2 regions of the Clostridium sp. MB05 genome follow, and region 1 is predicted to be linked to the other one. Evidence: a T-box and tRNA genes for the amino acid it is inferred to sense, from the RefSeq annotation. Region 1 holds a T-box; the other holds one or more tRNA genes.
What was found. A T-box is a leader RNA that pairs with one kind of tRNA and senses whether it is charged. The one in region 1 lies ahead of tyrS (tyrosine--tRNA ligase), so its partner is inferred to be a tRNA-Tyr.
Positions count from the first base shown of each region.

Region 2: it has a tRNA-Tyr gene. The T-box ahead of tyrS (tyrosine--tRNA ligase) is inferred to sense a tRNA for this amino acid. The anticodon was not compared.

Region 1 covers NZ_CP174370.1:3,074,148-3,078,358, forward strand. The annotation lists gene ACH36K_RS14385 (YibE/F family protein) at 1-973, shown strand, start outside; gene ACH36K_RS14390 (hypothetical protein) at 1,091-1,261, shown strand; gene tyrS (tyrosine--tRNA ligase) at 1,357-2,562, opposite strand; T-box leader at 2,694-2,962, opposite strand; gene ACH36K_RS14400 (hypothetical protein) at 3,076-3,456, opposite strand; gene ACH36K_RS14405 (C40 family peptidase) at 3,547-4,158, opposite strand.
Region 2 covers NZ_CP174370.1:3,857,291-3,861,501, forward strand. The annotation lists gene nagA (N-acetylglucosamine-6-phosphate deacetylase) at 1-805, shown strand, start outside; gene metK (methionine adenosyltransferase) at 845-2,020, opposite strand; SAM riboswitch class I at 2,123-2,231, opposite strand; tRNA gene ACH36K_RS18115 (tRNA-Tyr) at 2,382-2,466, opposite strand; tRNA gene ACH36K_RS18120 (tRNA-Thr) at 2,472-2,546, opposite strand; tRNA gene ACH36K_RS18125 (tRNA-Val) at 2,564-2,639, opposite strand; tRNA gene ACH36K_RS18130 (tRNA-Tyr) at 2,662-2,746, opposite strand; tRNA gene ACH36K_RS18135 (tRNA-Thr) at 2,753-2,827, opposite strand; tRNA gene ACH36K_RS18140 (tRNA-Tyr) at 2,853-2,937, opposite strand; gene ACH36K_RS18145 (hypothetical protein) at 3,237-3,671, opposite strand; gene yyaC (spore protease YyaC) at 3,781-4,211, shown strand, end outside.

The DNA.
Region 1 (4,211 bases):
AGATCCTTTTCTAGAAAATGTTGAAGTTGGATTTCAAAAAGTACTTGTTGAAGTTTCATCTGGCCCTTACTCTAAAACTTTACAAGAAATAGAGAATCCAATAAGTAGACTATATAACTTAAAGGTAAAAGAGGGAACAAAAGTTATAATTGGAGTGTCTGAAAAAAATGGAACTACTCAATTTAATTTATATAGCTATGATAGAAGCAATATGATTTATTTGTTAGTAGCAATATTTATACTTTCAGTTGTAGCAATAGGTGGAGTTAAAGGCGTTAAGTCCTTGGTTGCACTAATATTTACTTTAATATGTTGTGTATATTTGATGGTTCCTCTAATGTTAAGGGGAGTAAATCCTATAATGGCTGGAATAATTATGAGCACACTTAGCATAGTTATCACTCTTATATTAGTTTCTGGTTTCAATAAAAAGACACTAACTGCTATTTTAGGTACTATTTCTGGTGTTGTTATTTCTGGGATAATAGCTTACATTTTTGGTGCATTAACAAACCTTTCTGGTTTAAATATGAGTGAAGCTGAAAGTTTAATGTATATTGCTGAAGATACAGGTTTAAAAATCAGAGGAATAATGTTTACAGGGATTCTAGTAGCTACTCTTGGTGCTGTTATGGATATTGCTATGTCAATTGCATCCTCTATATTTGAAATTCATAAAGTAAATAGCAAAATAAGTTTTAATGATTTATTTAAAAGTGCTATGAATATTGGTAAGGATACGATTGGAACAATGACAAACACCTTAATTTTAGCTTTTGCTGGAGGATCACTAAGTATTTTAATTTTAGTATTCTCAGCTAATATGCCTTTTAATAAAATGATAAATTTAGATCTTTTAGGTATTGAGATTATTCAAGGCTTATCTGGTAGTATTGGAATAGTTTTAGCAGTACCAATTACTGCACTTATAGGATGTTATTTATGTAAAAATCAAATTAAATTTAGAAAATAAGATACAAGTTATACCTCTATAAATAATAAATACTATATTAAGCTACATTTTAATAATATTTTTTCAGTACCTTATGGAAAAGCTAATATAGACAACTTATATTAGGAGGGAACTAAAATGGATAATAATAAACATAGAAGAAAAGATCGTCCTAAATCAAATGCTGAACTTAGAAAAATGTATTCAGAATCTGGCTCTGAAATTGGTATTGAGAATGGGAAAAAGAAAGGTGCTCACTCTAACGGTAAAAAGTTCACTAAAAGATCAAAGTTATCACATAATAAATAACATTAATATGCTAATTTATCATATGATAACTTTATAAAAATAACCCTGTTCCAATTAACAGGGTTATTTCTGATTACTTTAAAAAATTAATTTTATTAATTAATTTCTATCTTTACAAATTTCTTTTTACCTATTTTTAATACATCTCCAGAAAATAAATTTATATTCAAATCATTTATTTTTTCTCCATTAATTTGAACTCCACCTTGTTCTACAAGTCTAGTAAATTCTTTTTTACTCGGAACATACTTTTCTTCTATTAATTTAGAAGTAATATCCTTCAACAAATTATTTTCTACACTTACGCTAGGAATATTATCTGGTATTTCTTTTTTAGCAAATGCTGAATTATAAAATTCTATTGCTTCATTTAAAGCCTCTTCTGAGTGATATAATTTTGTTATTATTTTAGCTAATTCTAATTTAACATCTTTTGGATTTTTGCCATTAATTAGTTCATTCTTTATTTTATCTATTCTATCTGGATGCTCATCTGTAGCTAGTTCAAAGTATTTTATAATTAAATTATCTGGAACTTCCATTATTTTTTTAAACATTATATTAGCAGGTTCATTTACACCAATGTAGTTACCAAGACTTTTACTCATTTTTTCAATACCATCTAATCCTTCTAAAATAGGCATAAACATTGCTATTTGTTGTTCTTGTCCCATAGTTTTTTGAAGAGTTCTTCCCATTAAAATATTAAAAGTTTGATCTGTTCCTCCAAGTTCTATATCAGACTTTAAAGCAATTGAATCATAAGCTTGCATCAAAGGATAGAAAAATTCATGAATTCCTATTGGAATATTATTTTTATACCTTTTTTGAAAATCATCTCTTTCTAATATACGAGCAACGGTAGTAGTTGCAGCTAAATTTAAAACTTTGTCAAAAGTTAATTTTGAAAGCCACTCACTATTAAAACGAACTTCCGTTTTATTTTTATCTAAAACTTTAAATATTTGCTCCTTATAAGTTTCAGCATTATTTAAAACCTCTTCATCAGTTAATGCCTTCCTTCCTTTTGCCTTTCCTGTTGGATCTCCTATTTTACCTGTAAAATCTCCAATAACTATTACCGCTTTATGGCCTAGATCTTGCATTTGTTTAATTTTACGTAAAACAACAGCATGACCAAGATGAATATCCGGTGCACTTGGATCAAGTCCTAACTTAATAATTAATGATTCATTATTTTTTTCAGCTTTTTCTAGCTTTTTTCTTAATTCTTCTTCATTAATTATTGTGTCTACTCCCTTTTTAATAATTTTCATTTGCTCTTCAATTGTTTTTTTCATCTAAAACACTCCTCTTATATTATTTAAAATATAAGCAAGTTCTATAAGACTAACTTTGTAAAAGCTACTTGATAAAAGTATCTGAACCAAGATAAGTATTTTTAAAAACAAAAAACTCCCGTCCCTTATATCAAAAGGACGAGAGATAAATCTTCGTGTTACCACCTTAAGTTCATAGACAATTCACATTGCCTACCTTTTCGAGTACTCCATTATTACCCAGGTAATACTCTAGCACTATAACGTGTGCAAGGAATACGTCACAGCCTACTAAACCTTAAAAGTCATTTGGTGTGAAGCTCAAAGATGTATTCATAATTAGCTTATCTTGCACCTCTCATCAACCGGCTACTTTCTGTAAGCTTTACTAACTACTACTTGTTCTTATCACAGCTTTTAATTATCTTATACTCCGAATTATAAACATTTATAAATCTTCGTTATGCTTATTAATTAATATGGATTATATATCTTATTTACTTTATTGTCAATATTTTTTAAAAATTCAATTAACTAATAATCAATTTTTATATTTATAGTCCTATCTTTTTTCTTAATATCTAATGCTTTATTATTGGAAACAAATAATTTTTTACTATTAAATAACTTATCCCCTTCTCCAATGTATAGCTGTCTTCTCATAAATATAAATTTTCTGTAGTCTTCGCCTAAATAATCTTTTATATTAGCTTTATGAATTGATTGTTCATATGGAAAAACACCATCATACAGAAGTATTTCATAAATCAAGTATCTATCAAACCATATTCTCTTATACTTACTCCAGTAAGCTATATCTACTATTTCTTTTTGATCATCATATTTTAATTCTTCTATAAACAAATTATCATTTATCCAAGTATCCTTTACATTTCTATTAATATCTAAGTTCAAAGCTTCTTCCCCCTTTAACCTTATTCCCTTAAATTCTAAGTATATAACTAAGAGTTTTATATAGATAAAAAGGTTCCCTTCTATTTGTAATTATTTTAGTGAATTTATATAATCGATAGGTCTATATATTACGCTGTCTTCTCCTAAATAAAGATCTCCATTCTTTACTCCTCCTAGTGGATAAGGTAACTTATTATATGCATTTATAATTTTTCCTTTTCCTTTATATAAAACTACATGTCCTGGAGTAAAAATTAAATCTCCAGGTTGTATATCTTCTTTATCAACTTCATATCCTTGCAATGTTTCTTCTTGATCATAAGTTGAATATCCGATTTCAACTCCTGTTAATTCTTTATATATCCAATAAGTTAATCCAGAGCAATCGAAGGCTTGATTTCCTATATATGTTTCTCTCTTTAATGGATAATAACTTTCTCCATAGTATCCTATTAATTCATCAAGCCTTTCACCAGTCATAATCTCACCTTTTCCACCCCATACGTATTGAAAGCCTATTTTTTCTTCTGCTAATTCAATAACTTTATTTACTACTTCCTTGTCTTCTTCTGTCATATTTATTCCTTCATTTTTATACTTATTTCTTGAGTTTAAATTAACTACTAATCTAATACTTACTAATATCAATATAATAATAAGTATTGAAATTATTATCCTACTTTTATTTAATTTTCTTCTCAATATACACACCCCCTAATTACTATTTTTACCATTATATAATTTAATTTTACCTT
Region 2 (4,211 bases), 780 kb from region 1:
TAAAGAAAATGGTACTGATGGTGCTATCGTTTTAGGTGCTCATCTTGAAGGACCTTTCATAAGCCCAAAAGCTATTGGAGCTCAAAACCCTAACTTTTTGATTCCTCCAACAATAGAAAACTTTAATGCTATGGTAGGAGATGCTGAAGATGCTGTTGTATCAATTACAATTGCTCCTGAAGTTCCTGGCGCTAAGGAATTAATAAAAGAGTTATCAAAAAAAGGAATAGTTTGCTCTATAGGTCATACTAAAGCTACTTACGATGAAGCTATGGAAGGAATTAAATGTGGTTGCTGCCACTCAACTCACTTATTTAATGCAATGACACCATTTGCTCATAGAGAACCTGGAGTTGTAGGTGCTATATTTGATAGCGAAGTAACTACAGAAACAATTTCTGATGGTATCCATATATCATATCCATCACTTAGAATAGCTTACAATCAAAAGACAACTGATAAAGTTTTATTAGTTACTGATGCAATGATGGCATGTGCGATGCCTGATGGTATGTATGCATTAGGAGGTCAAGAGGTTGTTGTTAAAGATGGAGCTGCAAGACTTTTAAGTGGAAGCTTAGCTGGTTCAATATTAACTCTAGATAAAGCTATTAAAAATGTATATAAAAATGTTGGTCTTTCATTAAACGAAGCTGTAAAAATGGCAACTTTTAATGCTGCTAGACATTGTAAAGTTGAAGATAGAAAAGGTCTTATAAAAGAAGGCTTCGATGCAGATTTGGTTTTATTTGATGAAGACATAAATGTAAAAAATGTTATAGTTGCTGGTAAAGTATTAGTATAAATAAAAATGCTCCAATTCAAAATTGGAGCATTTTTTATTTTAAAGATACTTCTTTATTTCTTCTACTTTATTTAAATCTTCCCAAGGTAAGTTTAAATCATTTCTTCCAAAGTGACCATATGCAGCTGTTTGCTTGTAGATTGGTCTTCTTAATTCTAAATCTCTTATTATAGCTCCTGGTCTTAAATCAAATACTTTTTCAACTATTGAAATTATTTCTTCTTCTGATTTCTTTCCAGTTCCAAATGTTTCTACCTCTATAGAAACTGGCTTAGCAACACCAATTGCATATGCTAATTGAATTTCTAATTTATCAGCTACTCCAGCTGCTACTAAATTCTTAGCAACCCATCTAGCCGCATATGCTGCTGATCTATCAACTTTAGTTGGATCTTTCCCTGAGAAAGCACCACCACCGTGTCTTCCATATCCACCATAAGTATCAACTATTATCTTTCTTCCAGTTAATCCGCTATCTCCTTGTGGTCCTCCAACAACGAATCTTCCAGTTGGATTTATGTAATACTTTGTGCTATCGTCTAATAATTCTGCTGGAACTACAGCTTTAATTACATGCTCCATTAAATCTTCTCTTATTTGTTCTTGAGATACATCTTCACTATGTTGAGTTGATATTACTATTCCATCTATTCTTATAACTTTATTATCATCATATTCAACTGTAACTTGAGTCTTTCCATCTGGTCTTAAGTATGGTAAAGTTCCGTTCTTTCTTACTTCTGATAATCTTCTTGATAATCTATGAGCCATAGCTATTGGTAATGGCATATACTCTTCTGTTTCATTTGTTGCAAAACCAAACATCATTCCTTGGTCTCCTGCTCCAACTGCTTCAACATCATCTTTTTGCCCTGCTCTAGATTCTAATGCTTCATCAACACCCATAGCAATGTCACCTGATTGTTCATCTATTGATGTTAGTACTGAACATGTTTCACAGTCAAAACCGTATTTAGCTCTATCATAGCCTATTTCTTTTACAGTTTCTCTAACTAACTTTGGAATATCAACATAACAATTAGTTGATATTTCTCCCATAACCAATACCATTCCTGTTGTAACAGCTGTTTCACAAGCAACTCTTGCCATAGGATCTTTAGCTAAAATACTATCTAATACAGCATCTGAAATTTGGTCGCAGATCTTATCTGGATGCCCTTCTGTAACTGATTCTGATGTAAATAATCTTCTCATTTTCATTTCTCCTTTCATTTTATTTGATATTAATTCTAATTAATTTAATTTATAAAATAAAAAAATCTCTTCGATAAGAAGAGATGTTAAAAGTCATAATCTTTCTTATCTTGCAAAATTACTTTGCAGGAATTGGCACCACACTCAAAATTACTGAAGTAGGTTGCCGGGTTTCATCGGGCCCTTTTCCCTCCGCCTCTCTGGATAAGAACTAATATCAAATTTTACTTTTCAGATTATATCATCTTTAATATTAATAGTCAACTACAGAACCTAAAATAATTACATATTTAGATTCTTTAACTGATAAAATATTAAATTATTTAAAAATATAAAAAAAGACAAGTAAACTTGCCTTTTGTGGTGGGGGAGGACGGATTCGAACCATCGAAACGAAACGTAACAGATTTACAGTCTGCCCCCTTTGGCCACTCGGGAACTCCCCCACATTTGGAGCTGGCAATAGGAATCGAACCTACAACCTGCTGATTACAAGTCAGCTGCTCTACCGTTGAGCCATGCCAGCATATTTAATTTTTAAAATGGTGGAAACAACAGGGATCGAACCTGTGACCCTCTGCTTGTAAGGCAGATGCTCTCCCAGCTGAGCTATGCTTCCATAAGAATAAAATTTTATAAAATGGTGGGGGAGGACGGATTCGAACCATCGAAACGAAACGTAACAGATTTACAGTCTGCCCCCTTTGGCCACTCGGGAACTCCCCCATTTTATGGAGCTGGCAATAGGAATCGAACCTACAACCTGCTGATTACAAGTCAGCTGCTCTACCGTTGAGCCATGCCAGCATATTATAAATTAATAAATTTCAAATGGTGGGGGAGGACGGATTCGAACCATCGAAACGAAACGTAACAGATTTACAGTCTGCCCCCTTTGGCCACTCGGGAACTCCCCCGTTTAAAATTTATTTAATTTCAGTTAAGTAAACTTTGTATCTTCTCAACCGACAATGATTAGTATATATTTATTATATCTTAATTTCAAGTACAATTTTCACTCATTTAAAGAAACTATATTTAATTTATTCTGTTTTTCTTTTATTTTCTTCTAATTAATACTAATATCTTTTTTATTAACAATTTTTCTGTCATAATTATTCTATATTAGATATTAAATAAACATCCCTTCAACTTGTAATAATTTTTAATAAATATATATTGCTATAAGTAAAATAATTTTTTAAATAATAATTTCTTATACTTCTTTTTCTATAATATCTAAATCAATATAATCACTTATAATATCCTTAAACTCTTCATATTCTTTATTTGACATTCTTTGCTTTACTAAAGACATACCTTTTGTAATGTTAACTGTATTTTCTCTATACGAAAAATAGTCATTAACTTTTATTATATCTACTATAGCTAAATTTCTAATTAATACATTTATTTTTTCTTTTCTAGCTTTATCTAAATGTCCAAACAAATTATTAGAGGAATCTACTTGATTTATAATAATTGTAGATTTATTTTTTTCCTCACTAATAAACTCTTCTTCTTTATTGTATTTTACTACATTTTCACTAATAACTTCTTCACTTTTTAATGGCTCCCACACTAATAAAAAATATATTGGGATAACTATACTAATTATTATGGTAATGGTAGAAAATAGTAATCTCTTCATTCTATTTCATCTCCTTTTATTTGATTAATTTCCTCTTTTATGATTTTTATACATTTTATTATAATTAATCTTTATCAAACATATACTTTTATGGCGGGGGTGAATTTTAGTGAAGCGTAAAGTATTATATAACTCTTATAATTCTCATATTGAAATAGCAAATTCTATTAAAAATTATATTACGGAAAATACTATAATAGTTTGTATAGGAACAGATAAATGTATTGGTGATTGCTTAGGTCCAATGGTTGGCACATTTCTAACAGAAAAAGCCTTCCCTCTCCCAGTGTACGGAACAATAGAATCTCCAATACATGCTTTAAATATAAATAAAAGATTGAATGAAATTAATAAATTGCATCCTAAATCCTTAACTATAGGTATAGATGCTTGCTTAGGTGAATATAGCTCAATTGGTGAAATACATACCAGAGATTATCCAATACATCCTGGAAAAGGTGTTGGTAAAAATTTACCTGATGTTGGAATTGCCTCAATAATAGGAATAATAGATTCAAGTGAAAATGCAGAAATTTTCAC